2 regions of the Halopseudomonas phragmitis genome follow, and region 2 is predicted to be linked to the other one. Evidence: riboswitches for the same ligand, from Rfam matches in the RefSeq annotation. Region 2 holds a riboswitch; the other holds the start of a gene.

Region 1 (14,328 bases), 1.4 Mb from region 2:
AAAGGACAGGTCGCCAAAGCTGCGATCCAAATCCAGGCTCAGGTGCCGGCGGGCGCGCAGTTGCAAGGTTTTGCCAGTGGCCCGGTCGCGTGGGTCGATGAAGCTGATGGCAGTGCGGCTCGACCAGCCGAACAGGTCGCGGCTGATGGCGGCCTCGAAGCCGTTGACGCGGGCCTTGTTGATGTTGTCCATCTGGAAGGTGCTGCTATTCCAGGTGATCAGGTCCTTGATGTCGTTGCGATACAGCGAGGCTTCGAGCTGGCTGTCGAGCACTTCGGCGCGCCATTGCAGTTCCCAGCTTTTTGACCGCTCGGGATCCAGGTCCGGGTTGCCGCCCCAGCCCGGAGGCGCATACAGGTCATTGAAGGTGGGGGCGCGGAAGCCTTCGGCGTAGCTCAGAATCCATTGCTGGCGGTCGCCAGCCGGTACGGCCAGCGCGGCGTTCCAGCTGCTGTGATTGCCGAAGTGCTGGTTGTCGTCGTGGCGCACACCCAGTTCGGTGGCAAAGTTCTGCTGGGTCCAGCTGTGCTGGATGAAACCGGCCAGATTCTCCCGGCGCGTCTTGGTGTAGGCGTTGGTCGAGGACAGGCGGTCGCGGTGCCAGTCGCTGCCAACGCTCAGGCGCTGTTCCGGGCTGAGTTGCAGGTGGTTGAGCCAACTGGCTGAATGCCGGGTGGTTTCGATGCGGCCATCGTTCCATGGGCTGCCGGAGCCAACCGTCTTGTTGCGGTCATAGCTTTGGCCGAGCTCCAGGCGGCTTTGCCAGATCTCGGTCAACTGACCTTGCAGGTGGCCGTTATAGCTGCTGACCCGGAACTGGTCTTCGGGAAAGCCGGGGAACAATTCATAGGCATCGTCGAATTCGTTCTTGCCACGCTGGTCGTTGAGGCTGAGCCCGGCTTGCCAGTCAGCATTGAAACTGTGGTCCAGACGCAGCATCAGCGCCTTGTTGCGCTGGCCGTCGCGGTCACGGTCATTGCCCTGCTTGTCGGTGGTGCGGTCGAAGCCACGGCTTTCATCCAGGGTGGCGCCAAGCATGTAGCGGGTCTGCTGGTCACCGCCGCTGAGGGTCAGGTTGCGCTCAACTGTATGGTTGCTGCCAAAGCCCAGGCGCACGCTGGGGTTGAGGCCGGGCTCGCCCTGGCGGGTGAAGATCTGAATAACGCCGCCGATGGCGTCGGCACCATACAGCGAGGAGCGTGGGCCACGAATGACCTCGACCCGCTCGATATTATCGATATTCAGGTAGTCCAGGCGAGCAATGCCGCTGGTCGTGGAGGCAATGCGCTGACCGTCGACCAGAACCAGCGTTTGCGCGGTGTTGCTGCCGCGCAGGAAGTAGGCCGGAATCCCGCCATTGTTGTTCTGCTGCAGGCCCGGTACCCGGCTGAGCAATTCCGGAACGCTGCGGGCCTGCAGGCGCTCGATATCGGTACGGGTAAACACGCTGTTGGCCGCCAGGGCGGCTTCGCGAGGCTGCTCAATCCGCGAAGCAGTGATCACGGTATCCGGCAGGTCGATGGCGGTATTGGCCTGGACGATGCTGGCGGCCAGCAGGGCAGGAGTCAGGGGCAGAAATTTTTTCATTATCGGTCCTCAAAAGGTCAGGCTTTTGAGGAGGGCGGGAAGTCAGGAGGGCGGTCGGCGCAATGCACCGGGGGCGGCCGCACGCTGACCAGTGCCGCCCTCCGCGGCACCTCAGCAGGTGAGCCCCTGAAAACTAGCTGCGTTGGCAATACGGCGTTAAAAATGGCCTTGTCTTGCCTGCCTCGCTGACGTTTTCAGCAGCTCCCCTGGGAACGCCATAAGGGCGTTCCCTGGAATACTGGGCCGGTCTCCGGGCTCAGGATGTGAAGAAACCGCCTTCCCATGCCGTAAAAGCACAGTGGCGTTGTGGTTTCCCTGCAGGTGTTAGCCTGCGATCCTTTACCGTTGCGGGGGCAGCGTCGGGGTTGCACCGACTTCCCGTTTCACCCGGTGGCTTGATCAAGCCAGGCCGGGCACCCAGTACTTCTGGAAGCGGGGGGACTCTATGACTTTGCGCTGACCGGGTCAAGCGCAGCCGATGGCTGGTCGTCGCTGGTCAGGCTGCTCAGGCGTTGGCGGATGCGCTGTTCCAGAGCGGCGGCGTCCAGTCCGCACTCGGCCAGCATTTGCCGAGGTTTGGCATGCTCGACATAACTGTCCGGCAGGCCCAGGTTGAGCACCGGAATGTTGAGGCCTTCAGCGTGCAGCCACTCGTTGACGGCACTGCCGGCGCCACCCATCACGGCGTTCTCTTCAACCGTAACCAGCAGTTCATGGCTGCTGGCGAGTTGGCGGATCAGTTCGCCGTCCAGCGGTTTGACGAAGCGCATGTTGGCGACGCTGGCATCCAGTGATTCGGCGGCCAGCAGCGCGTTGGCGTGCAGGGTGCCAAAGCACAGAATGGCGACCCGGCTGCCCTGGCGGGTGATAACGCCCTTGCCGATTGGCAGGGGTTTGAGCTCGGGATCGATCGCCACGCCGGGGCCAGTGCCGCGCGGGTAACGTACCGCCGCCGGGCCGTTGTGCAGATAACCGGTGGTCAGCATCTGCCGGGTTTCATTCTCGTCGGCCGGGGCCATGACCAGCATGTTGGGCAGGCAGCGCAGATATGACAGGTCGAAGCTGCCGGCGTGGGTGGGGCCGTCTTCGCCAACCAGACCGGCGCGGTCGATGGCGAACAGTACGTCCAGATCCTGCACTGCGACATCATGGATCAACTGATCGTAGGCCCGTTGCAGGAAGGTCGAATAAATCGCTACCACCGGCTTGGCGCCTTCACAGGCCATGCCGGCGGCCAGAGTCACGGCATGCTGTTCGGCAATCGCTACATCGAAGTAACGCTCGGGGAAGCGCTCGCTGAAGGCAATCAGGTCCGAGCCTTCCTTCATGGCAGGCGTGATGCCAATCAGCCGTGAGTCCTCGGCGGCCATGTCGCACAGCCACTGGCCGAACACGTTGGAGAACTTTGGCTTGCTCATGCCGTTACTGGCCGGTTTGGGCTCGAGCTTGGTGATGGCGTGGTAACCGATCGGGTCGGCTTCGGCCGGTGAGAAGCCCTTGCCTTTCTTGGTGATCACATGCAGGAACTGCGGACCCTTGAGGCTGCGCATGTTGCGCAGGGTGGTGATCAGGGTCGGCAGATCATGGCCATCGATCGGGCCAATGTAGTTCCAGCCCAGTTCCTCAAACAGGGTGCCGGGCACCAGCATGCCCTTGGCGTGTTCCTCGGTGCGTCGCGCCAGCTCCCAGGCCTTGGGAATCTTCGACAGGACCTTCTTGCTGCCTTCGCGCATGTGCGCGTAGGTGCTGCTGGACAGGATCTTGGCCAGGTAGTTGGACATGCCTCCGACATTGCGCGAGATCGACATGTCGTTGTCGTTGAGCACGACCAGCATGTCGGGCTCGACGTCGGAGGCATGGTTGAGCGCCTCGAAGGCCATGCCGGCGGTCAGTGCGCCATCGCCGATGACTGCGACCGTGCGGCGCTCGAGCCCTTGAAGGCGGGCGGCAAGGGCCATGCCCAGCCCGGCGCTGATCGAGGTACTGGAGTGACCGACGCCGAAGGTGTCATATGGGCTTTCGCAGCGGCGCGGGAAGGCCGCCAGGCCGTCTTTCTGGCGCAGGGTCGCCATCTGCTCGCGCCGACCGGTCAGGATCTTGTGTGGATAGGCCTGATGGCCAACGTCCCAGATCAGCCGGTCTTCCGGGGTCTGGTAGACATAATGCAGAGCAACGGTGAGTTCGACCACGCCAAGCCCCGCGCCGAAATGACCGCCAGTCTGGCCCACTGTCCAGAGCAGGAACGCCCGCAGTTCATCGGCCAGTACCGGCAACAGTTCTTCGTCCAGCTCACGCAGGCGTGCGGTGTCGTCAATGCTGTCCAGCAAGGGCGTGCTGGGGCGTTCACGGGGTATTTCGTGGAAGGTGCTAGGCATTAAACAGTGCTCTGGGTGCCACTCGGCATGGCGGGAAATCAAGCGCACAGTTTAACCGATTGGCTGGCGATGCCCAACTGCCCGACAGAATCGGCGGGCTGGGCGATGTACGGCTATCTTGATCTGTATCAAGGGTCCGACAGTTCAAGGGTGTAGAGTAAATCTGTACTAAGCCGAGAGACGCCTATGTCCATGCCTTTGGATGTCTTCAGCACTACGCGTTCACCCTGCCCGCCATGGGTTGGGAGGGTGCTGCTGTGGTTGATGTTGCTGCTGGCGTCGCCGATGGCCTTGGCTCATGTCGGGTCCCACGCCGATGTGCCTCGTTTGTCCGAGACCGCCGGGCTCGAGTCCGGAGCTGCGCTGTGGCTGAGCGATGAGCGGCCCGACTGCCACCATCAAGACACGGAACATCTAGCTCCTGCGCTCTTGCCGCGTGCCGAACGTACCGAGCCTGGTGCGGGGCACTACTTCCCGATGGCTAACCCTGTCTGCCAATGGTCGGTGGTGTCCGTACTGCCGATTGCGCGCCAATCCCCTCGCGTCGCCAGGCGGCCCCTTTACCTGTTAACCCAGCGCCTGCGGCCTTGAGTGGCACCGCGGGACCGGCTGGCCCCGTCCGGGGCGTTTTCACACATAGGTAATTTAGCAGGCGCAGGCCTGTGGGGAGCGCGATCATGATGAGTTTGCAACGTAAGCGTATGGTTGGCCTGAGCTTGGCTATCGGGCTGGCGGGAGCGTCGTTCATGGCCTTGGCCCAGGGCATGATGAACCAGATGCACGACAAGCACGGCGGGATGATGAAGCAGGGTATGGGGCCCTGCATGATGATGGGCGAGATGCCGATGGAAGGCGGGATGGCCGATGCGGCCATGCCGGAACAGCATCGGGCCCGGATGCAGGAGATGCAGGAGCTCAAGGGCCAGATGCAGGCCTTGCTGGCGCAGGATAGCCCTGATCCAGAGCAGGTCGGGGCGCTGCATGACCGGATGGCGGCAGCGCATCGCGACATGCTGGTCAATTGTGTGCGCGAGCGTGGCGGCAGTCCGGTAACGGCTGTTGAGCCGGCGGCTGAGACGTCAGAAGACGACGAGCACGCCGGGCATCACTGACCGTACACCGCATGGCAGGGCCTGCTGGGCTCTGCCTGTCGGTGTTCCCTACCCGTGTCTGGAGTGCCCGTCATGAGCACAATTGAGAGCAGTATCAGCGAGTATGAGTTGACAGTACCTGGCATGGGTAGCGACCACTGTGCCGGGATCGTCAGGCAAACCCTGCAGCGGCTTGAGGGGGTTGCCGAGGTTAGGACCAACATAGCCAGTCACCACGTTAGCGTCAGTGTCCGCTCGGGGGCCGACGACTCACAGCGGCTGCGGCAGGCGGTGGAGCGCGCCGGCTATGACGTGGCTGCCGTGCGCCGAGGGGCTGCGGCCGATGAGGCGGATGCGGCTGAGATTGAGGCGCAATATCTGGCGCAGGCGCGTCGGCGGTTGTGGATTGCCGGGGTTCCCGCCACCCTGATCATGTTGCTGATGGTGCCGCACATGTTCTGGCAGCCAGTGCCGGGCTATCTGGCCATGGTGGCCGTGCTGGCCTTTCCGGTGGTCTTTCTGTTCGGTGGCGCGGCCACACACAAGGCAGCGTGGCGCTCGCTTACCAACCGTACCCTGAACATGGATGTCCTGATTTCGCTAGGTAGCCTGCCGCCCTACTTCATAGGGCTGGTGGGGTTCATCTTTCCCATGACCTCGTTCATGGAAATGGCGGCGACCATCATGACCTTCCACCTGCTCGGGCGTTATCTTGAGGCCAAGGCCAAGGGCCGGGCCTCGCAGGCGATTCGTCGGCTGCTGACCCTGGGCGCCAAGACTGCCCGGGTCGAGCGCGACGGCACAGAGCTGGAGTTGCCGGTTGGAGAGCTGCAACCTGGCGACATCATGGTGATCAGGCCGGGCGACAAAGTCCCCACCGACGGTGAGGTGGTCGAAGGCGAAAGCCATGTCGACGAATCCATTGCAACGGGCGAGTCGGTTCCGGTCTACAAGGAAGTTGGCAGCCCGGTAATTGGTGCAACCATCAACAAAGAGGGGCGCTTGCGAGTCAGGGCTACCCGGGTAGGACGCGATACCTTCCTGGCTCAGGTGATTCGTCTGGTAGATCAGGCCCAGGGCTCGCGTGTGCCGATCCAGGAGTTCGCCGACCGCATGACCGGACGTTTTGTGCCTCTGGTAGTGCTGATCTCGCTGCTCAGCCTGGCCGCCTGGCTACTGTTTCCCGAAACTCTGCGGCCGATCCTGTACTGGGGTGCCCAATTCCTGCCCTGGGTCAACCCGCAAGCCGACGGCCCGGTGCTGGCCATCCTCGCCGCCGTTGCGGTGCTGGTCATTGCCTGCCCCTGTGCGCTTGGCCTGGCTACGCCGACTGCACTGATGGTCGGTTCCGGGATTGGAGCCGAGCGCGGCATCCTGATTCGCTCCGGTGAAGCGATCCAGACCTTCAAGGACATCAAGGTCATGGTGCTGGACAAGACCGGCACCATTACCCGTGGTGAGCCTCGTCTGACCGAGGTTGTGGCGGCGGCAGGGGTTTCCGAACAGCATCTTTTGCACTTGGCCGCCAGTGTGGAAAACGCCTCTGAACATCCGATTGCCCGGGCCATCGTCGATGGCGCCAGTGAGCGTGGAGTGGCGGCCGCTGAGGTGACCGGGTTTCGCTCCATTGGTGCACGGGGCGTAGCAGGCCGGGTCGGGGACGAACAGATTCTGATCGGCAACCGTCGGCTGCTCGTGGAGCAGGGCATAACCGCGCTTGAGAGCCTGGATGAGTCGCTACAACGGCTGGAGGCGCGAGGTTGCACGGTGGTGATCGTGGCCGGTGATGGCCGGGCCCTGGGGTTGGTGGCAGTGGCCGATACCGTCAAAGGCGAGTCGGCTGAAGCGGTCAGGGGCATGCACAAGCTGGGATTGCATGTGGTGATGATCACTGGCGATAACGAACGTGCCGCCCGGGCGGTAGCCGAGGAGGTAGGAATCGATGAGGTGCAGGCCGGTGTGCTGCCCGAGGGCAAGGTCGATGCCATCCGCCAGTTGCAGGCCCGCTACGGTAACCATGTCGCGATGGTTGGAGATGGCATCAATGATGCGCCGGCGCTCAAACAGGCCAATGTCGGTATTGCCATTGGGGCCGGCGCGGACGTGGCCATCGAGGCCGCCGATGTAACCCTGGTGCGTGGTGAGCTGACCGGCGTGGTTGAAGCCATGCAGTTGTCCCGTTCGACCTTCGACAAGATCGTACAGAACCTGATCTGGGCCAGTGCCTACAACGTCGCAGCCATTCCGATGGCCGCGGTCGGATTGTTGCACCCAATGATCGGGGTGATTGCGATGACCGCCAGCTCGTTGTCGGTCATCGGTAACTCGTTGCTGCTCAAGCGGCGCTTTGCACGCATCGGGCAGGCCGGAGGTGTTCATGAAGCATAAGCCTGTTAGTCGTCAGCAGTCCGAGCTCGGAGCGCTGTCCGGCCTTCCTCGTCCCAGGCGTTACTGGCTGGCGTTTGCCGGATTTGCACTGATCGCCGGGTTTTTTTTATGGCAGGAACATCGCGCCCACCTATTGGGTGCGCTGCCTTGGCTGATTCTGTTGGCCTGTCCGCTGATGCATATTTTCATGCATCGCGGCCACGGCCACTCGGGTCATGATACCCACAAGCCCAGGGAGAAGTGACATGCACTCTGATGCGTCTGGATATGGGTTGTGGGGGCTGGTGATTATCAACTCGGCAATCTTTATCTTTTTTGCCTTCAGTTTCTTCAAGCCGAAAACGCGGCGTGACTGGCGATCCTTTGGCGCGTTCAGTGCGTTCCTAGTCGCGCTGTTTGCAGAGATGTATGGTTTTCCCCTGACTCTGTTCTTCCTGGCGGGTTGGTTGCAAAGCCGCTATCCGGGGATCGACTGGTTCGCCCATGACAGCGGGCATTTGCTGGAAATGCTGTTCGGGTTGCAAAGCGCTCCCCATTTCGGCCCATTTCATCTGCTCAGTCTGCTCTTGATTGGCCTGGGCTTCTACCTGATTGCCCAGGGATGGCGGACTCTTTATGCCGCTCAACAGCAGCAGGCGTTGGCCACCAGTGGGCTGTATGCCCATGTTCGCCACCCCCAGTACCTGGGGTTTATGCTGATCATGTTGGGCTTCCTGCTGCAGTGGCCAACACTGCTTACTTTGGCGATGTTCCCGGTCCTGGCCTGGATGTATGCCCGTTTGGCCGTGGCTGAAGAAGCGGAAATAGCGGCCCAGTTCGGGGATGAATGGCGTGACTACGCGGCGCGTACTCCCCGCTTCCTGCCGCGTTGGCAGCTCGGTCGGCGTGGGGAGGGCAAGCCCTGAAGCGATGACGAGGATTTCGGCTAAGCTCAGGACATGCTCTTGTGTCGCCAGGAGGGTAGATGAAACGCGCTGACTCGACGTTTGTCCCGGCTTTGGGGTTTCATCGCTTGACGCCACTTTATGATGCTGTGGTGGGACTTACAACGCGTGAGAAGCGCGTCAAACAGGCGCTGATCGCACAAGCCGGTCTGGCTCCCGGATTGGAGGTGCTGGACCTGGCCTGTGGCACCGGAACCTTGGCGGTCTGGGTCAAGCGGCAGTATCCGAGGCTCAGCATGAGCGCAGTGGATGCCGACCCGGCGATTCTAACCTTGGCCAGACGCAAGGCCGACAAGGCGGGGATCAGTGTCGACTTTGCTCAGGCCATGTCCCAGGCCTTGCCCTATGCCGATGCCCGGTTTGATCGGGTGCTCTCCAGTCTGTTCTTTCATCACTTGAGCTGGGAGGTAAAACAGCGCACTGCGCGGGAGCTGTTTCGGATCATCAAGCCGGGCGGCCAGTTGCATGTCGCGGACTGGGGCAAGCCCGAAAACCCGCTGATGCGTAGCCTGTTCCTGTTCATCCAGTTGCTTGATGGTTTTGCCAATACCGGGGACAACCTGGCCGGCCGGCTGGTACCACTGTTTGAAGCAGCGGGCTTTGTCGAGGTAACCCAGGCCAGGACCTTCAATACCCTGTTCGGCACCATGGCGCTTTATAGCGCCGTCAAGCCGGGGTGAGTACGGGTGATGGCTGAGAATCTTGTGACAGCACCAGCCAAACGTCGGCGCTGGCGCCGCTGGCTGATGGTAGCGGCGCTGTTTCAGATTATGGGCTTGGTTTCATCGGTGGATGCGATGATGTCGACCCGCACGGCGCCGGGGGCGGTGGCCTGGATTGTCTCGCTTAATGCGATGCCTTATGTCGCGGTCCCGGCCTACTGGGTGTTTGGCCGGACCAAATTTCAGGGGTACGTCAACGCCCGGCGCGATGAGGATTCTGAGCTGAGCCAGGCCTTGATGGCGAAAATGACCGAGTTGCGAAGTCAGCGGGCGACGCTGGCCTACGACAATAAACATCTGGCGGGTGTTGAGCGGTTGGCCAAACTGCCGTTTCTTGAAGCCAATCAGGTGTCATTGCTGGTTGACGGCGAAGCCACGTTCGCCAGTCTGTTTGCCGGCATCGAGGCGGCCGAGCGCTACCTTCTGGTGCAGTTTTACATCGTGCGCGCCGATGAACTGGGTATGGCCCTGCAGGCCCGCCTGATTGACAAGGCCCGGCAAGGGGTTGAGGTGTTTTTTCTCTATGATGAAATCGGCAGTTATGCGTTGCCGGCCGACTACCTGCAGGCGTTGCGTGAGGCCGGGGTGCAGGTGCATCACTTTCACTCGACCCGAGGACGTGGCAACCGTCTGCAGTTGAACTTTCGCAACCACCGCAAGATTGTCGTCGCCGACGGTGCACGGGCCTGGGTTGGCGGCCTCAATGTCGGAGATGAGTATTTGCAAGGGCATGCCCGGCTCGGCCCTTGGCGGGATACCCATTTGTTGATCGAGGGTCCGGCCGCGCTGGCGTTGCAACTGGTTTTCTGTGAGGACTGGCACTGGGCAACCGAGGATATTCTCGATTTGCCCTGGGAGCCGAGCATACCCAGTCATCATGCGGCGCCGGTGCTGATTCTGCCATCGGGTCCGGCGGACAGTTTTGAAACGGCCAGTCTGATGGTTCAGCAGGCGATTCACTCGGCCCATCAGCGGATCTGGATTTCCAGCCCCTATTTCGTACCCGATGAGAGCGTCCAGTCGATGCTCAAGCTGGCGGCGATCAATGGGGTGGATGTCCGTATTCTTATCCCCCAGCGTCCGGACAATCCCTTGCTGTATTTTGCCGCCTACGCTTTCCTTGGCCCCTTGCTGGAGGCCGGCGTCAAGGTTTATCGCTATGAGGGCGGCTTTTTGCACGGCAAGAGCTTTTTGGTCGATAACGTCGGCGCCGGGGTGGGCACGGTCAATCTGGACAATCGCTCGTTCCGGCTTAACTTCGAGGTCACCGCGCTGGTTATTGATGCGGCTTTTGCCCGCGAGGTCGAGCTGATGTTCGAGCAGGACTTTGCTCGCTCCCGCTTGATGCACCGCGACGATCTGGATTCGCTGTCGTTGTGGTACCGGGTAGCGGCCCGGGCGGCCTATCTGTTTGCGCCAGTGTTGTGAGCGCCTAGGCGTTGATCTTGATCAAACCATTGATTGGTGAAGATGCTAGTCTTTACCGTATGAAACTCAATCCCGAATGGTCGGACTGCTGATGCCTGCCTTGCGTGCTTGTCTGGGTGCTCTGCTGGTGACTTTGCTGCTGTCGTTCAATACGCTGGCGGCGACGTTGCTTGCGGCCCAGGCGTGCCTGGTTGATGAGCCGGTCATGATGCACGGCCTGCATGAAGACTGTGCCGACATGGGCACTGCTGACTGGCTGAGCAGTACCGCCGAGTTGCTGTGTGACAGCGGGCTGGATTGCCAGTTGAGTGCCGCTGCCCTGGTGGGCGGAGGCCAGTTGTCCGGCATCCTGCCCAAGAACACACTTGTTCCCGCTACTCATGCCGGCGCCAGCCCGGCCATGAACTACCCGCTCTGGCGCCCGCCGCGCCACTGACTCCTGTGTGACCCCCGGACCAACGGCTTGACCGTTGACGTTCTGCCGTGCCTTGTCACGGCGATCACCAGAGAGTTGCGATCATGTTGAATCCCTCTTTTTGTCGCCGGAGTCTGCTTGTTGGCAGTGCCCTGGCGTTCTGTCTGAGCCTGCCGCTGCAGGCCATGACCCTGGAACAGGCCCTGAGCCTGGCTGAACAGCAGGCCCCCAGTCTGCAGGCCTGGCGCCTGAACGAATTGGCCGTGCGTAGCGAGGCCCAGGCCGCCGGCCAGTTACCGGATCCGAAGCTGGCGTTGGGTCTGCAGAATGTGCCGATCGAAGGCGATCGGCGCGGTCGTCTCAACGCCGACGGCATGACCATGCAGATGATTGGCTTGATGCAGGAGGTGCCCAATAGCGCTCGCCGCCAGGCCCAGCGTGAACTGGCTGGCGCCGCCGTGGAAAGAGTGCAGGCCGAGTATGAAGTGGAGCGCCTGAATGTCCGTCTGGAGGTGGCTGAAGCCTGGCTGCGCTTGCACGCCTTGCAGCGCCAACTGGCGCTATTTGACGAGTTTTATGCTCAGAACGATGTGCTCGCGGCATCCATCGCCGCACGCCTGGCGGGCGGTCTCGGCCCATTGGCCGTACAACCCCTGGCGGCTCTGGAACGGGCTCGGCTGGACCAGCGGCGAGACCTGTTGTTGAGCGAACAGGAGGTGTGGCGTGCGCAGTTGCGGCGCTGGCTGGGGGCGCAGGCGCCGGCACAGACACTGGGCAATTGGCCGCAGTGGCCGCTCGACCTCAATGGTTATCGGGCGCGTCTGGCCCTGCAGCCGGAACTGGCACAGTACCGGCCGCTGGCGCGTGAGCGCGAGGCGGCCGTGCGGCTGGCTGAGGCGGATCGGCGACCGGACTGGGGTTGGGAGTTGGCGTACCAGCGACGTGGCATGGGGCTGGATGACATGTTCAGTGTTCAGGTCAGCGTTGGCTTGCCACTCTTTTCCGGTCGGCGGCAACAGCCTCGTATTGCCGCTCGCGAAGCAGAGTTGGCGGCGTTGGATCGCGAACGTGACAGCGCTAGGTTGCGCCTGGAAAACGAGCTGGAGGTCGAGCTGAGCCAATACCGGCGGCTTGAACTGGCCCAAGTGCGTAGCACGCAGCAGATGCTGCCGTTGGCTGAACAGCGCGCTGAGCTGGCGCTGGCGGACTATCGCGGAGGACGTGCGGAGCTGGACAGTCTGATTGAAGCGCGTCGTGAACTTATTGAAACCCGTTTGCAGCATGTCGAGCTGGAGGCCGCACGAGCCATCAGTCACACCCGCCTGCACCTGACCTGGGGAGAGCGCTGACATGTCTGGTCGTCATCTGATGATTGTTCAACTACTGATTCTGCTGGTGCCGGGCTTGGTGCTGGCATCTGCCGAACGGCATGGCGAGCATGCCACGGCCGCTGTCGAGTCCGAGCGGCGGATTCTCTACTGGTATGACCCGATGTATCCGCAGCAGCACTTCGATGCGCCGGGTCGCTCTCCGTTCATGGACATGGATCTGGTGCCGCGTTATGCCGATGCCGGCGATGATGGCAGCAGCATTCGTATCGACCCCTCACTGACCCGCAATCTTGGGATGCGCCTGACCCAAGTCGAGCGAGGCCGGCTTGAGCCGGTCCTGCAGGCTAGCGCGGTACTGGGTTATGACCAGCGCCAGGTCAGCGTGCTGCAAACCCGGGCTGAGGCCTGGGTTGAGTCGGTCGCGGCGCTGGCGCCGGAAGATGTGCTGGTGGCTGGGGCGCCATTGGCCGAACTGCTGGTGCCGGACTGGGTAGCTGCCCAGGAAGAATATCTGGCCTTGCGGCGGCTTGGGGATGCCCAGCTAAGCGAGGCGGCCTGGCAGCGTCTGCGTCTGAGCGGTATGCCCGAAGACCTGATGCGGGCCGTGCGCACGACCGGACGGGTGCAGATGCGCTGGACGCTGCGCAGCCCCGTGGCAGGGGTGCTGACTGAGTGGCCGGTGCGTGCCGGGATGAGCCTGCCAGCCGGCAGTACGGTGGCGCGGATCAACGGGATCGAGCGCATCTGGCTGGAAGCCGCGGTGCCAGAGGCGCAGGCCGCCAGCTTGCGGGCCGGGCAACCGCTTGAGGTGCATCTGCCGGCCTGGCCGGGGGAAGTCTGGCAAGCCAAGGTCGAGCAGCTATTGCCTGAAGCTGATGAGCGTGCCCGGGTGGTGCGGGTGCGTGCGGTGCTGGATAACGCCGATACTCGCTTGCGCCCAGGCATGAGTGCACGGGTGCAGTTGCTGGATGGGGTTGCCAGCGAGCAGTTGCTGGTCGCGGCCAGTGCGGTGATCCGGGGTGGTCAGGAGGATCTGGTCATGCTGGCCGAGGGCGATGGCCGGTTTCGACCACAACGGGTCCGGCTCGGGCGGGAAAGTGGTGAGCGAGTCGAGGTGCTGGATGGACTTGAGGAAGGGCAGCAGGTGGTCATCGCCGCCCAGTTCCTTATCGACTCCGAAGCCAGTTTGCGGGGTATTGTCGCCCGTGGCAGCGCTGAGGCTGAGGTCTTGCACCCGGCGGATGCGGTGGTGCTGTACTTTGACGAGGACGGGCTGATGCTTGAACACGGCCCGTTCGAGACTCTGGGTATGGCTGGCATGAGCATGCAGTTTGCGGTTGATCCGGCCCTGGATCTGAGTGATATCGCCGAGGGCGATGCGGTACGGGTCTGGGTCCGCGAGGACCCGGACGGCCTGCCGATCGTGCGGATCGAGAAGCGTGAGGTGCAGCCATGATTGCCGCCATTATTCGCTGGGCTGTGGATAACCGCCTGCTGGTGCTGCTGGCCACCCTGTTCGGTCTGGCCTGGGGTATCTGGTCCATGCAGCGGATGCCGATCGACGCCCTGCCTGACCTGTCTGACACTCAGGTGATCATTCGTACCAGTTGGCCAGGACAGGCCCCGCAGATCGTCGAGAACCAGATCACCTATCCGCTGGCCACGACCATGATGGCTGTGCCTGGGGCCAGCACGGTACGCGGCTTCTCGTTCTTTGGCGACAGCTTCCTGTACGTACTGTTCGAGGATGGCACTGATCTGTATTGGGCCCGCTCACGGGTACTGGAGTACCTCAACCAGGTTCAGGGGCGGCTGCCGGAAGGGGTTGCGCCGGCGCTTGGCCCGGACGCTACGGGGGTTGGCTGGATCTACCAGTATGCCCTGGTGGATCGCAGTGGCCGGCATGATCTGGCTGAGCTGCGCAGCCTGCAGGACTGGTTCTTGAAATTTGAGCTGCAGGCCCTGGCGGAAGTGGCGGAAGTGGCCACCGTTGGCGGTATGGTCAAACAGTATCAGGTCATTCTTGATCCTGTGCGCATGGCGACCT
Region 2 (14,328 bases):
AACCCCCAGGCATACCTCGACAGTCTGGCGATCAAAGCGCTGGCCTGAGTCTGTCGCAAGGAGAATGACCCATGAATGCCAACGTCAAGATTGAAGCAGAGAGTGCTGCACCGCTATCAACGGCTTCCCGGGTACCAGCCTGGATGGCCCGGCTTGGCCGAGTCGGGTTGCACAACCTGTTACCACCGATAGCAATTACCCTGCTGTTCCTGCTGGTCTGGGAAATGCTTTGCTCCAGCCCGGCGAGCGCCTTACCCCCTCCTACCCAAGTGTTCAGCGATACCTGGGAACTGATCGCCAATCCGTTCTATGACAATGGTGGGAACGATGTCGGCATGGCCTGGCAGATTCTTGCCAGCCTGGAGCGGGTCGCCTACGGCTATGCCCTGGCGGTAGTGGCCGGGGTGGGGCTGGGCGTGCTGGTAGGGCAGTCGACCTGGGCCATGCGCGGGCTTGATCCGATTTTCCAGGTACTGCGCACGGTGCCGCCGCTGGCCTGGCTGCCGCTGTCGCTGGCCGGCTTTCAGGACAGTAATCCGTCGGCGATCTTCGTCATCTTCATCACCGCGATCTGGCCGATCATCATCAATACCTCGGTGGGCATCCGCAACATTCCTGAAGACTACCGCAATGTCGCCAGGGTGCTGCGTCTGAACGGCATCGAGTACTTCGTCAAAATCATGCTGCCGGCGGCCGCGCCCTATATCTTCTCCGGGCTGCGCATCGGGGTCGGCCTGTCCTGGCTGGCGATCGTCGCCGCCGAGATGCTGGTCGGCGGGGTAGGGATCGGCTTCTTCATCTGGGATGCCTGGAATGCTTCGCTGATCAGTGACATCGTCCTGGCCCTGCTCTACGTCGGCATCGTCGGCTTCATTCTCGACCGTCTGGTGGCCTGGGCTGGCCGGCTGGTCACTCGCGGCACCAGCGAAGGCTGAGGAGCATCATCATGAGCAAGTCCTATCTGAGTATCGAAAAGGTGTTCAAAAGCTTCAGCCGTGGCGGCGTGACCAGTCAGGTGCTGAGCGATATCAACCTGCAGGTCGAGCGCGGGCAATACATTTCCATCATTGGTCACTCCGGCTGCGGTAAATCCACAGTGCTGAACATCGTCGCAGGTCTGCTGGATGCCAGCAGTGGCGTGGTGATTCTGGACGGCAAGGAAGTCAGCGGGCCCGGTCCGGATCGCAGCCTGGTGTTTCAGAACCACTCGCTACTGCCCTGGCTGACCGTCTACGAGAACGTGCAGATTGCCGTCGACAAGGTCTTCGGTCGCAGCAAGAGCCGCAGTGAACGTGACGCATGGATTCGTCACAACCTGAACATGGTGCATATGGGCCATGCGCTGGATAAACGCCCTGGCGAGATTTCCGGTGGTATGAAACAGCGGGTCGGGATCGCCCGGGCGCTGGCCATGCAGCCTAAGGTGCTACTGCTCGACGAGCCGTTCGGCGCTTTGGATGCCCTGACCCGTGCGCACCTGCAGGACGAGGTAATGCGTATCCAGGCCGAACTGCACAATACCGTGATCATGATCACCCACGATGTTGACGAGGCAGTATTGTTGTCCGATCGCATCGTGATGATGACCAACGGTCCGTCGGCGGCCATCGGCGAGATTCTCGACATCGACCTGCCGCGCCCGCGTGATCGCATCGCCTTGGCCGAGGACCCCAAGTACAACCAGTACCGCCAGGCAGTTTTGCGGTTTCTCTATGAGAAACAACGCAAAAAGGCCACGGCCTGATGTGCAGGGGGGCGCTGCGACATTTTGCTCCCCCTTTTTTCATTGACGCCCCAGGGCAAAACTTCTAACCTTCGCCTCGCTTCAGGTGCCCCTGGCCAATGGCCTTAAGGGTGAAACTGGGAAGCCGGTGCGTTCCTTGATACGGAACAATTCCGGCGCTGCCCCCGCAACGGTAAACGAGTGCCCGCCACCCATAGGGGTGTGACGCGGCAGATGATCCCCCATGACCACTGTGTACGCACGGGAAGGTCGGATCATCGGACACTGTCCGCTCGTGAGCCCGGAGACCGGCCTGATGCATGTCACAGCAGTGCGGCGGGCTCTGCGGGTGTATGGCCTCTGTTCGTCTGGCTGTCTGCCTGTTCGCTTCGCCGCGTGTACCCAGCTACTCAATGTCGTACGGGTGAGTACGACGGAGCGAACAGATGAAGATGTTGCCGCGCACGCCGCTGGCACTGGCCCTGATGGCCAGCGCCTGCCTTTCCCATGCCCAATCCCTGCACCTGGACAGCCAGGTGGTTACTGCAACCCGTACCAACCAATCGATTGCCGCCAACCTGGCTGCGGTCACGGTGATTGATCGGGCCGATATCGAACGCCTGCAAGCTACCGACGCACTGGATCTGCTGCGCCGCACGCCGAGCGTCAGCATCGTCAACAACGGCGGGCCGGGCAAGTCCAGCAGCATCGGTATTCGCGGCACCAACAGTGACCATGTACTGGTGCTGATCGATGGCGTGCGCATTGGCTCGGTCACCAGCGGCAATGCTGCGCTGCAAAATTTGCCGATGGAGCAGATCGAGCGGATCGAGATTGTCCGTGGTCCGCGGTCCAGCCTCTACGGCTCGGAAGCCATCGGAGGGGTGATTCAGATTTTCACCCGCCAGGGCAGCAAGGGCGATCCCAAGCCCTGGGCATCGGTGACCACCGGCAGTCGCAATCATCTGGCCGGCAGTGCCGGGGTCGCTGGCGGTTTCGGAAACGCCTGGTACAACCTGGGTGTCAGCAGTCTGTCGACCCGGGGCATTGATGCGCGTCCGGGCCGTGGCGATCCGGACAATGATGGCTATCGCGAGCTCTCGGCCAACCTCAAGGCAGGCTATCGCTTTGCCAACGGCCTGGAGATCGATGGCCATGTACTGGAAACCCACTCCAGCAATGACTTCGACTCCGGCTTCAAGGCCAACTCCGATTCGGTGCTCAAGACCCATGGCCTCAATGCCCGGTTTGCACCGCTTGATCCGTGGCGCGTGACCCTGCAGGCTGCACGTAGCGAAGACAAGAGCGACAACTTCAACGGCAGCAATTTTACCAGCCGCTTCGACACCCGCCGCGACAGCTTTGGCTGGCAGAACGATATCGATCTGGCGCCGGGCCAGGTGCTGACCCTCGGCTATGACCATCTGATCGATGAGGTCAGCAGCAGCACCGACTACAGCAAGGGCCGGCGCACTAACAAGGGTTATTACGCCCAGTATCTGGGCCAACGTGGCATCCATGAATGGCAGCTTGGCCTGCGCCATGATGACAACCAGCAGCACGGCGATCACACCACCGGCAACATCGGCTACGGCATCAGCCTGACGGACAGCCTGCAACTGGTCGGTAGCTACGGCACCGCATTCAAGGCACCGACCTTCAATCAGCTGTACTTCCCCGGCTTCGGCAACCCCGATATCAAGGAAGAGACCTCACGCAATTATGAACTGGGGCTGCGTGGTCAGCATGACTGGGGCACCTGGGCCGTCAATGTCTTCCGCAACGAGGTCGAAGACCTGATCGCCAGCGTCAACCTGGGTGGCGGCGTCTGGTTGGCAGAGAACGTCGACAAGGCGGTGATCAAGGGTATCGAACTGGAACTGGCCGGCCATTGGTGGGGCTGGGATGTAGCCAGCAACCTGACCCTGCAGGACCCGTCCAACCGCTCCAAGCGTGCCAACCAGGGCGACCTGCTGGCCCGCCGCGCCGAGCAACTGTTCAACCTGGATGTCGACCGCCGCTTTGGCCGGATAGGCGTCGGCGCCAGCCTGCACGCCGAAGGCCGGCGCTGGGACAACGCCGCCAATACTACCGACCTGCATGGCTACAACACCGTCGACCTGCGCGCCGAGTACTGGTTCAGCCAGCAGTGGCGAGTTCAGGCACGGATCAGCAACCTGTTCGATACCGACTACGAAACCGCTGCCAGCTATCAGCAGCAGGGCCGGGCCGGCTATCTGACTGTGCGCTACCAGATGCTGTAAGGACTCTTCATTGCGAGGGCCGCAGGCCCGTGGCAATCCATGTGCCTTGGTGGCGGGGCCTGAGCATGGATTGCCACGCCGCTACGCGGCTCGCAATGACGGCGTAGCGGGGGGATCGCCCTGGTACACGAGCCCCGTCATGACGGACTAGCGGGAAGACGTAATGGCAGCAGTTGAACCAAATATCTACACCCATCCAAGGAGGATGACATGATCGTACTATCCAAACGCAGCCAACTGGCTGTTGGCGCCGTACTGGTGTTGTTGATGGCCATGACCCGTGGCAGTCACTTCAGTGTGGTCAACTTGCCCAGCGCTTCCTGGGCGGTATTTTTCCTGGCTGGGGTGTTTTTGCGTCCGCGCTGGGCGTTTCCGCTGCTGTTTCTGCAGGCTGTGGTCATGGACGTGCTCAGTGTCGGCTGGACCAACGCCGGCCATCACTGCATGACCATCGCCTATTGGGCCTTGCTGCCCGCCTATGGCAGCCTGTGGTTTGCCGGCCGTTTGTACGCGGGTTGGCACCGTGACCACCCGGCAACTCTGCTGATCCTGGCCCCAACGGTGGCCACTGGTGCGTTGATCTGCAGTTTGTTTTCCAGTGGTGGGTTTTACTTTTTCTCCGGGCGTTACGAAGCCCCGACCTTTACCGGCATGCTTGAACGGATCGCTACTTATTACCCGCAATACCTGAGCACGCTGGTTATGTACGTGGCGGCGGCCTGCGCCGTGTATGTGGTGTTGCGTCTGTTGGCTCAGCAAGGGCTGTTGGGTCAGGGGCGCAAGGCATGAGCGAGCCGAGCGAGCGCGATCAGCGTCACCGCCAGCGCATGCAGCGCAAGAAAGCGGTAGTCGATGAAAAGATCGCCGCAGCGCAGGACGAACGCGGCTTGCTGCTGGTGCTCAGCGGCAACGGCAAGGGCAAAAGCAGCTCGGCCTTCGGTATGGCCGCTCGTGCCCTGGGGCACGACATGCAGGTGGGCATCGTGCAGTTCATCAAGGGGGCCAGCAGCACCGGCGAAGAGGCGTTCTTCCGCCGTTTCCCCGAGCAGGTGCGCTATCACGTGATGGGTGCTGGCTTTACCTGGGAAACCCAGGACCGTCAGGACGATATCGCCAAGGCCCAGGCGGCCTGGGCGGTGGCTGTCGAGCTGATGCGCGACCCGGCGGTAGCGCTGGTGATTCTCGATGAGCTGAATATCGCGCTCAAATACCAGTATCTGGAGCTGGATAAGGTGCTGGCGGATATCGCTGGCCGACCGCCTCACCAGCATGTGGTGGTGACCGGTCGCGGGGCTCCGGCGGCGATGCTGGAGGTGGCCGATACGGTAACCGAGATGGGCATGGTCAAGCATGCCTTCAAGGCCGGTATCAAGGCGCAGAAGGGGGTAGAGTTTTGAGTCAGCTTGAGTGTCCAGCCGTATTGATCGCCGCCCCGGCCTCGGGGCAGGGCAAGACCACCGTCACCGCCGCACTGGCGCGCTTGCACAGCCGCCAGGGCCGGCGGGTGCGGGTGTTCAAATGCGGGCCGGACTTCCTCGATCCGATGATTCTGGCTCGGGCCAGCGGCCAGCCGGTGCATCAGATTGATCTGTGGATGATTGGCGAAGCGCAAAGCAAGCGCCTGCTGGCCGAGGCCGCACGCGACAATGACCTGATCCTGATCGAAGGGGTGATGGGGCTGTTCGATGGCACCCCCTCGGCGGCTGATCTGGCCCGGCATTTCGGCGTACCGGTACTGGCGGTGATCGACGGTTCGGGCATGGCCCAGACCTTCGGTGCCATGGCCCACGGGCTGGCCAGCTATCAGCCCGATCTGCCGTTTGCCGGGGTACTGGCCAACAAGGTCGGCAGTGCCCGCCATGGCGAGATGCTGCGTGACTGTTTGCCCGCCGGCATCGCCTGGTTTGGTGCCCTGACCCGTGATGCCGCGGTGGAGCTGCCAAGCCGACACCTGGGGCTGGTGCAGGCGGCGGAGCTGGCTGATCTGGATGCCCGGCTGGATGCCGCCGCCGATGCCTTGGCCGCCAGCGCCGACACCCGGCTGCCCCCGGCCGTGAGTTTTGCCCCGGTGGATGCCCAGCAATTGCCACCCTTGCTGGCCGGTGTGCGCATTGGCGTTGCCCGGGATGCGGCCTTTGCCTTCATCTACCAGGCCAACCTTGATCTGCTTGAAGCGCTGGGTGCCAAGCTGTGTTTCTTTTCGCCACTGGCCGATAGCGCCCTGCCGGCGGTCGATAGCCTGTATCTGCCCGGTGGTTATCCCGAACTGCATCTGGATCAGTTGGCCGGCAATACGGCGATGGCGGCGGCTATCCGGGCCCACCATGCCGCCGGCAAGCCGATTCACGCCGAATGCGGCGGCATGCTCTATCTGTGTCAGCGTCTGACCGATGTACAGGGCCATAGCGGCGAGATGCTCGGCCTGCTGCCGGCGACGGCGACCATGCAGCCGCGCCTGACCGCGCTGGCCCTGCAGGAAGTGGTGTTGCCGGAAGGGGCGCTGCGCGGGCATACCTATCACCATTCGGCGATCGAGTGTGCGCTGGAGCCGCTGGTGCGTGGCGAGTGCCCGAACTACAAGCGCACCAGCGAGGCGGTCTGGCGTCTGGGCCGGCTGACGGCGTCCTACATTCATTGCTATCTGCCGGGTAACCCGCAGGCGGCTGCGGCGCTGTTTGCGCCATGAGCAGTCCGCGCTACAGCGATGCGGAGCGCGCGGCCATTTACCGGGTGATCCGTGAGCGCCGTGACATGCGCCATTTCAGTGGTGGTGAGGTTGCTCCCGAGCTGCTGGCGCAGTTGCTTGAAGCGGCGCATCAGGCACCCAGCGTGGGGTTGATGCAGCCCTGGCGTTTTATTCGCATCACCCGGCCGGCGCTACGCCAGCAGTTGCACCGTCTGGTCGAACAGGAACGGCTGCGTACCGCCGAGGCGCTGGGTGAGCGCAGTGCCGTCTTCATGCAGCTCAAGGTTGAAGGTATCCGCGACTGCGCTGAATTGCTTGTCGCGGCACTGCCGGAAGGCCGTGAGGCCCATGTGTTTGGCCGCCGCACCCTGCCGCAGATGGATCTGGCCTCGCTGGCCTGTGCCATCCAGAATCTGTGGCTGGCGGCCCGTGCCGAGGGGCTGGGGCTAGGCTGGGTATCGCTGTTCGACCCGCAGGCCGTGGCCGAGTTGCTGGGTTTGCCGGCCGGCGCCGAGCCGGTCGCGATCTTGTGCCTGGGCCCGGTCACGGCCTTCTATGACCAGCCGATGCTGGTCGAACAAGGCTGGGCTGCACCACGCCCGCTGGCCGAGCTGCTGTATACCGATCACTGGGGAGAATCACCATGAAGGGTCCGCAACGCATCGTCTGCCTGTCTACCGAAACCACCGAAGTGCTTTATCGTCTCGGCGCGCAGGAGCGTATCGCCGGCATTTCCGGCTTTACCGTGCACCCGCCGCAGGCACGCAAGGAAAAGCCCAAGGTGTCGGCCTTCACCAGCGCCAAGACCGAGAAAATCCTCGAACTCAAGCCGGATCTGGTGATCGGCTATTGCGATTTGCAGGCCGATATCGCCGCCGAGTTGGCGCGTGAAGGGTTGGAGGTGCACCTGTTCAACCAGCGCGATATCGCTGGCATTTTCCGCATGATCGAGACCCTGGGTGCGCTGGTGCACGCCAATGCCCACGCCGAGCAACTGGTGGCCGAGTTGCGGCAGGGGTTGGAGCAGGTCCAGACCCAGGCGGCGTCACTGCCGGCTCGCCCCCGGGTATACTTCGAGGAGTGGAATGAGCCGCTGATCAGTGGCATCCGCTGGGTCAGTGAGCTGATCGAGATTGCCGGTGGCCAGGACTGCTTTGCCGAACTCAGCCAGTTCCCGCGAGCCCGCCAGCGTTACATCACCGACCCGCAGGACGTGGTACGCCGTGCCCCGCAGATCATTGTCGGCTCCTGGTGCGGCAAGCGTTTCCGCCCCGAGCAGGTGGTTGCGCGGCCCGGCTGGGAGACCGTGCCGGCGGTTCGTGACGGGCAGCTGTTCGAGATCAAGTCGCCGGATATCCTGCAGCCGGGCATCTCCGCGCTGACCATCGGCCTGGCGCAATTGCATGGCCTGATCCGGGACTGGAGCCAGCGCTGATGGGCCTGGCGCCGCTGCTGCTGGCCGGGGTGCTGCTCGACCACCTCCTGGGTGAGCCGAAACGCTGGCATCCGCTGGTCGGTTTTGGCCGGCTGGCCAAGCGGCTTGAGCAATGGCTGAACCGGCCTGCCGCCAGCCGCTGGCACGGCGTGCTGGCCTGGCTGCTGGCAGTCGTGCCCTTGACCTTGCTGACCGCCGCGCTGGCCGCCTTGCCCTGGATCGGCTGGCTGGTGGCGGTGCTGGCGTTGTATCTGGCGGTTGGTTTGCGCAGCCTCAGCGAACATGCCCTGCCGATCGCCCAGGCACTGGCTGCGGGCGATCTGCCGCTGGCCCGCGAGCGGGTGGGCTATATCGTCAGCCGCGACACCTCGGCACTGGATGCCGAAGGTGTGGCCCGGGCGGCCACCGAGTCGGTGTTGGAAAACGGCAGCGATGCGGTATTCGCCGCGCTGTTCTGGTTTGCCCTGCTCGGCGCGCCGGGGGTAGTGCTCTACCGCCTGGCCAATACCCTGGATGCCATGTGGGGCTACCGCAACCAGCGCTACCGGCAGTTTGGCTGGGCGGCGGCGCGCCTGGATGATGTATTGAACTACCTGCCGGCGCGGCTGGTGGCCCTGACCTATGCACTCTGTGGGTGTACCCGTCAGGCGCTTGCCTGCTGGCGCCGCCAGGCGCCGCACTGGGACAGCCCCAACGCTGGCCCGGTCATGGCCGCCGGGGCCGGGGCGCTGAATCTGCAACTGGGCGGCGGAGGCTGCTATCACGGCCAATGGCAAGGCAAACCCATGCTGGGCGCCGGCGGGCCACCGATGGCCGCAGATATTGGCCGCGCCGTGTGGCTGGTGCGTCAGGGTGTGGCGCTGTGGTTGTTGCTGGCCCTGATTGTCTGGGGGCTGACTTATGCTTGAGCACGGTGGGCGGCTGCGCCGGGCCGCACGGCAATACGGCATCGCTCTGGACGCTTGGTTGGACCTGTCCACCGGGCTGGCGCCCTGGGTCTGGCCGCTGCCGGCGGTGCCGGTCAGTTGCTGGAGTCGGTTACCGGAGCCGGATGACGGCCTGGAGGCGATCGCCCGTGACTACTACCGAGCCCCTGCGCTGCTGCCGGTAGCCGGTTCGCAGGCGGCGATTCAGGCCTTGCCGAGCCTGCGTCCGGCCTGTCGGGTGCGGGTACTCGGGCCCTGCTATGCCGAGCATGCCCAAGCCTGGCGTCAGGCCGGGCATCAGGTACAGGTCTGGGATGAACGGGAGCAGGGCCTGCCGCCGCTGGATGATTGCGATGTGCTGGTGCTGGTCAACCCGAACAACCCTACCGGTCGCCTGCTGGCCCCTGCAATCCTGCTGGCCTGGCAGGCCGAGCTGGCCGTGCGCGGTGGCTGGCTGGTGGTCGACGAGGCCTTTGCCGATCTGCAACCCGAGTACAGTCTGGCGCCCTATAGCGAACGGCCGGGGCTGATCGTATTGCGTTCACTGGGCAAGTTCTTCGCCCTGGCCGGTGCCCGCCTGGGCTTTGTGCTGTCCGACACCGCGCTGCTGGCGCGTCTGAACCAGCGTCTGGGCCCTTGGACGGTGAATGGTCCGGCACGCTTTGTTGCCCAGCAGGTGCTGGCCGAGCGCGATACCCAACAGGTCTGGCGCTGGCGGCTACAGCGTGAAGGCCAGCGTTTGCAGCAGTTGCTGAGTGCCTGCGGCCTGACGCCGGACGGTGGTTGCGCACTGTTTCAGTGGGTTTGCCGCACGGATGCCGCAGACTTGCATCAGGCATTGGCCGGGCAAGGTATTCTGACCCGGCTGTTCAGTCAGCCGGTAGCGCTGCGCATCGGCCTGCCCGGCAATGAAATGGGCTGGAGCCGGCTGGAGCAGGCCTTGCAAGGGCTAGCTCTGCCGGCACCGCAGTTGATTCAGGAGGAATCTGCGTTATGACCACCTTGATGATCCAGGGCACCACCTCGGATGCCGGCAAAAGCACCTTGGTCACCGCGCTGTGCCGCTGGCTCACACGCCAGGGGGTTGCCGTGGCCCCGTTCAAGCCGCAGAACATGGCGCTGAACGCAGCGGTGACCATCGACGGCGGCGAGATTGGCCGTGCCCAGGCGGTGCAGGCCGAAGCCGCCGGACTGGAGCCGCACACTGACATGAACCCGGTGCTGCTCAAGCCCAATACCGATATTGGCGCTCAGGTGATCATTCATGGCCACCCGGTGGGCAGCATGGATGCCGTGGCCTATCACGCTTACAAACCCATCGCCCTGGAGGCGGTGCTGGCCTCGCATCAGCGGCTGCGCCAGCAGTATCAGACCGTGCTGGTCGAAGGCGCCGGCTCGCCGGCGGAAATCAATCTGCGCGCCGGCGATATCGCCAACATGGGCTTTGCCGAGGCGGTCGACTGCCCGGTGATCCTGATTGCCGATATCGACAAGGGCGGCGTCTTCGCCCATCTGGTCGGCACCCTGGCCTTGTTGTCGGCCAGTGAGCAGGCGCGGATCAAGGGCTTTGTCATCAACCGGTTCCGCGGTGACATCGCCTTGCTGCAACCAGGGCTGGACTGGCTCGAGCAACACACCGGCAAGCCGGTACTCGGCGTATTACCCTATCTGCATGACCTGCATATCGAGGCGGAAGATGCGGTCAATGCCCGTCAGCCAGACAAGCATGGGGATGCCTTGAAGATAGTGGTGCCGGTGCTGCCGCGCATCAGCAACCATACCGACTTTGATCCGCTGCGCCTGCATCCGCAGGTCGATTTGCAATTCGTTGGTCCGGGTCAGTCATTGCCGCCAGCGGATTTGATCATTCTGCCTGGTTCCAAGAGCGTACGCAGTGATCTGGCGTTTCTCGAACAACAGGGCTGGGATGCCGATATTCGTCGCCACCTGCGCTATGGCGGCAAGTTGCTGGGGGTCTGCGGTGGCTTTCAGATGCTCGGTGAGTGGGTGGATGACCCGTTGGGGCTGGAGGGCGAGGCTGGTTCGAGTGCCGGGCTGGGCGTACTGGACTTCAGTACCCGGCTGGAAGCCGAGAAGCGCCTGACCCGAGTGCGTGGTCGCTTGTGCCTGGAGCGGGCCGAGGTTCAGGGCTATGAAATCCACGCCGGACGCAGCCATGGCAAGGCATTGGCCCAGCCATTTGCACTGCTGGACGGCGGCGAAGCCGATGGTGCACTGAGTAACGACGGGCAGATTGCTGGCACTTATCTGCATGGATTGTTCGAACACCCAGAGGCCAGTGCCGCGCTGTTGCGCTGGGCCGGGCAGGAGCAGGCGGCGGCACTGGATTATCCGGCCTTGCGTGCACGTGATATTGAGCGCCTGGCGGACTTGGTCGAGCAGCATCTGGATACAGATAAATTGCTCAAGCTTTGCGGTATAACTCAATGATTGAATTGATTTTAGGTGGCGCAAGGTCTGGCAAAAGCCGGCTCGCCGAGCAGCGCGCCCAAGCCTCGGGGCTGGCGGTGACCTATATCGCCACCAGTCAGGCGCATGATGCCGAGATGGCCGCACGCATTCGTCAGCACCGTGAACGCCGGCCGACTGATTGGGGACTGGTTGAGGAACCTCTGGCTCTGGCACGGGTGCTGCGCCGTGAGGCCGATTCGCAGCGCTGCCTGCTGGTTGACTGTCTGACCCTGTGGCTGACCAACCTGCTGCTCGATAGCGATCCGCAACGCCTTCAGCACGAGCGCCAGGCGCTGCTGGAGTGTCTGAGCGAACTGCCAGGGCAAGTGATTCTGGTCAGTAATGAAACCGGGATGGGGATTGTGCCGCTGGGCGAGTTGAGTCGGCGCTATGTCGATGAAGCCGGCTGGCTGCATCAGGACCTGGCGCAACGTTGCGAGCGGGTCAGTTTCTGCGTGGCCGGGTTGCCAATGATCCTCAAGGGAGGCCAAACATGAGTGCGCTCTGGTGGAGTCAATCAGCTGCCCGGTCCCATGAACCGGTCGCCGAGCAGGCTCGCAGCCGTCAGGCTCAGTTGACCAAACCGCCTGGTTCGTTGGGGCGACTGGAAACCCTGGCAATCGAGCTGGCAACCTTGCAGGGCCAGCCCAATCCCTCGGTTGATCGTGTCTGGATCAGCATTTTTGCCGCCGATCATGGGGTCGTGGCCGAAGGCGTCTCGGCTTTTCCTCAGTCGGTAACCGGCGAGATGCTGCGCAATTTCGTCGCCGGTGGCGCGGCAATCAATGTGTTGGCCCGTGAACTGGGAGCCAGCTTCGAACTGATCGATCTGGGCCTGGCTGTACCGATTGACCCCTTGCCCGGTGTCCGCCATCTGGCGATCGCGCCCGGCACAGCCAACCTGCGCTGTCAGCCGGCTATGACAGAGGCCCAGTGCGAGCAGGCGTTGCTGGCTGGTCGACAGGTGTTGCTGGGCGCGGCCGGTGAGGGCGCGCACCTGTTCATCGGTGGCGAAATGGGGATTGGTAACACTACCGCAGCCAGTGCCCTGGCCTGCGCCTTGCTGGATCTGCCCGCTGAGCGGCTGGTTGGCCCCGGCACTGGGCTTGGCGCACAGGGGCTTGCCAATAAGGTGCGGATAGTCAACGAGGCGCTATCCCTGCATTTGCCGGCCTGCAGTACCCCGCTGGATTGCCTGACCCGGCTTGGCGGGCTGGAAATTGCCGCTTTGGTCGGCGCCTTTATTGCCGCCAGCCAGTTTGGGGTGCCGGTTCTGGTCGATGGATTCATCTGTTCGGTGGCGGCCTTGTGTGCGATCCGCATGAACCCATCCTGTCGGGACTGGCTGCTGTTCAGTCATCAGGGGGCTGAACCTGGGCATGGTCCGGTGCTCGCCGCGCTCGATGCCGAACCGCTGCTGAGCCTGGGCATGCGCCTGGGCGAGGGTAGTGGCGCGGCGCTGGCGGTACCTCTGCTGCGGGCAGCCTGTGCACTGCACAACCAGATGGCGACCTTTAGCGAAGCGGCGATTTCCGGAGGGGCAAGGTGACTCTGACCCTGGATCTGTTGCGTCACGGCCAGACTGAGCTGGGTGGCGGGTTTCGCGGCAGCATCGACGACAACCTGACGACCGCTGGCTGGCAGCAAATGCAGACTGCCACCTGCGGCAGGGCTGACTGGGATGCGGTGATCAGCTCGCCGCTGCGCCGTTGCGCAGATTTTGCCTTTGAACTGGCGCGTCAACTGAATCGGCCGCTGGTGCTGGAACCGGCCTTTCGCGAATTGCACTTCGGTGATTGGGAAGGCCGCAGTGCGGCCGAGCTGATGCAGGATGAGGCTGATGCTCTGGGTCGGTTCTGGGATGACCCCTATACTTTCACACCCCCAGGCGCCGAGCCCCTGGCTGACTTCGAATCACGGGTACTGAGCATCTTGGCCGGCCTGCAACAGCAGCGCAGTGGTCAGCATCTGCTGCTGGTCACCCATGGCGGCGTCATGCGCTTGCTGCTGGCCAAGGCTCGTGGTCTGGCGCCCCAGGCGCTGCTGCAGGTTCAGGTCGAACATGCCCAGCTCAGCCGTCTGCGCTGCGAGCCTGGCGGAGTCCTGTACGAATGCCCCTGCTGATCGCCCTGCAGTTTCTGACCCGGCTGCCGATTCGCCTGCCGGGCCTGCCCACGGCCGAGGAAAACGGCCGTTCGCTGCTCTGGTATCCGCTGGTGGGGCTGTTGATCGGTGCGCTGCTGGCGGCTGTGTACTGGGGGCTGGGCGGATTGAATCCGTTGCTGCTGGGGGCGTTGCTATTGGCGCTCTGGGTCTGGCTCAGCGGCGGACTGCACCTGGACGGTCTGGCCGACAGCGCTGATGCCTGGGTAGGCGGTTATGGCGACCGTGAACGCACCCTGGCGATCATGAAAGATCCGGCCTGCGGGCCCATTGGGGTGATCACCCTGGTGCTGTGCCTGCTGCTCAAGTGGGCGGCACTGATCAGCCTGATCGACGCTGAGGCCTGGGCTGTGCTGCTGTTGGCGCCCTGGCTTGGCCGCTGGTGTCTGCCGTTGCTGCTGTTGACCACCCCCTACGTGCGCCCTGGCGGCCTGGGGCATATCCTCAGTCAACATTTGCCAAGGCGCAGCCTGCCGGCACTGCTGATCCTGCATGCGTTGGCCATGCTGCTGCTTGGCTGGCTGGCATTGCTCGGGCTGCTGTTGACCTTGCTGCTTTTGGCCTGGGGCAGGGCGCTGCTGCTCAAACGTGTGGGCGGCACCACAGGCGACACCGCCGGAGCCTTGGTGGAACTGGTTGAGGTGACGGTACTGGTGGGG

What was found. A riboswitch is a leader RNA that binds a small molecule or an ion and turns the genes downstream of it on or off. The one in region 2 is predicted to bind cobalamin.
Region 1: linked by a shared signal. The riboswitch ahead of BVH74_RS03095 (TonB-dependent receptor domain-containing protein) and the one ahead of btuB (TonB-dependent vitamin B12 receptor) in region 2 are both predicted to bind cobalamin.

What each region holds. Positions count from the first base shown of each region.
Region 1 is NZ_CP020100.1:670,598-684,925, reverse strand. It holds gene BVH74_RS03095 (TonB-dependent receptor domain-containing protein) at 1-1,587, opposite strand, end outside; cobalamin riboswitch at 1,812-2,023, opposite strand; gene dxs (1-deoxy-D-xylulose-5-phosphate synthase) at 2,031-3,962, opposite strand; gene BVH74_RS03085 (hypothetical protein) at 4,640-5,074, shown strand; gene BVH74_RS03080 (heavy metal translocating P-type ATPase) at 5,147-7,441, shown strand; gene BVH74_RS03075 (DUF2933 domain-containing protein) at 7,431-7,685, shown strand; gene BVH74_RS03070 (methyltransferase family protein) at 7,687-8,346, shown strand; gene BVH74_RS03065 (class I SAM-dependent methyltransferase) at 8,406-9,065, shown strand; gene cls (cardiolipin synthase) at 9,075-10,535, shown strand; gene BVH74_RS03055 (hypothetical protein) at 10,627-10,971, shown strand; gene BVH74_RS03050 (TolC family protein) at 11,055-12,299, shown strand; gene BVH74_RS03045 (efflux RND transporter periplasmic adaptor subunit) at 12,301-13,737, shown strand; gene BVH74_RS03040 (efflux RND transporter permease subunit) at 13,734-14,328, shown strand, end outside.
Region 2 is NZ_CP020100.1:3,304,425-3,318,752, reverse strand. It holds gene BVH74_RS15395 (ABC transporter substrate-binding protein) at 1-48, shown strand, start outside; gene ntrB (nitrate ABC transporter permease) at 144-935, shown strand; gene BVH74_RS15385 (ABC transporter ATP-binding protein) at 947-1,744, shown strand; cobalamin riboswitch at 1,811-2,054, shown strand; gene btuB (TonB-dependent vitamin B12 receptor) at 2,170-3,987, shown strand; gene BVH74_RS15375 (hypothetical protein) at 4,198-4,776, shown strand; gene cobO (cob(I)yrinic acid a,c-diamide adenosyltransferase) at 4,773-5,384, shown strand; gene BVH74_RS15365 (cobyrinic acid a,c-diamide synthase CobB) at 5,381-6,673, shown strand; gene bluB (5,6-dimethylbenzimidazole synthase) at 6,670-7,320, shown strand; gene BVH74_RS15355 (cobalamin-binding protein) at 7,317-8,108, shown strand; gene cbiB (adenosylcobinamide-phosphate synthase CbiB) at 8,108-9,016, shown strand; gene cobD (threonine-phosphate decarboxylase CobD) at 9,009-10,031, shown strand; gene BVH74_RS15340 (cobyric acid synthase) at 10,028-11,485, shown strand; gene cobU (bifunctional adenosylcobinamide kinase/adenosylcobinamide-phosphate guanylyltransferase) at 11,482-12,003, shown strand; gene cobT (nicotinate-nucleotide--dimethylbenzimidazole phosphoribosyltransferase) at 12,000-13,055, shown strand; gene BVH74_RS15325 (histidine phosphatase family protein) at 13,052-13,630, shown strand; gene BVH74_RS15320 (adenosylcobinamide-GDP ribazoletransferase) at 13,618-14,328, shown strand, end outside.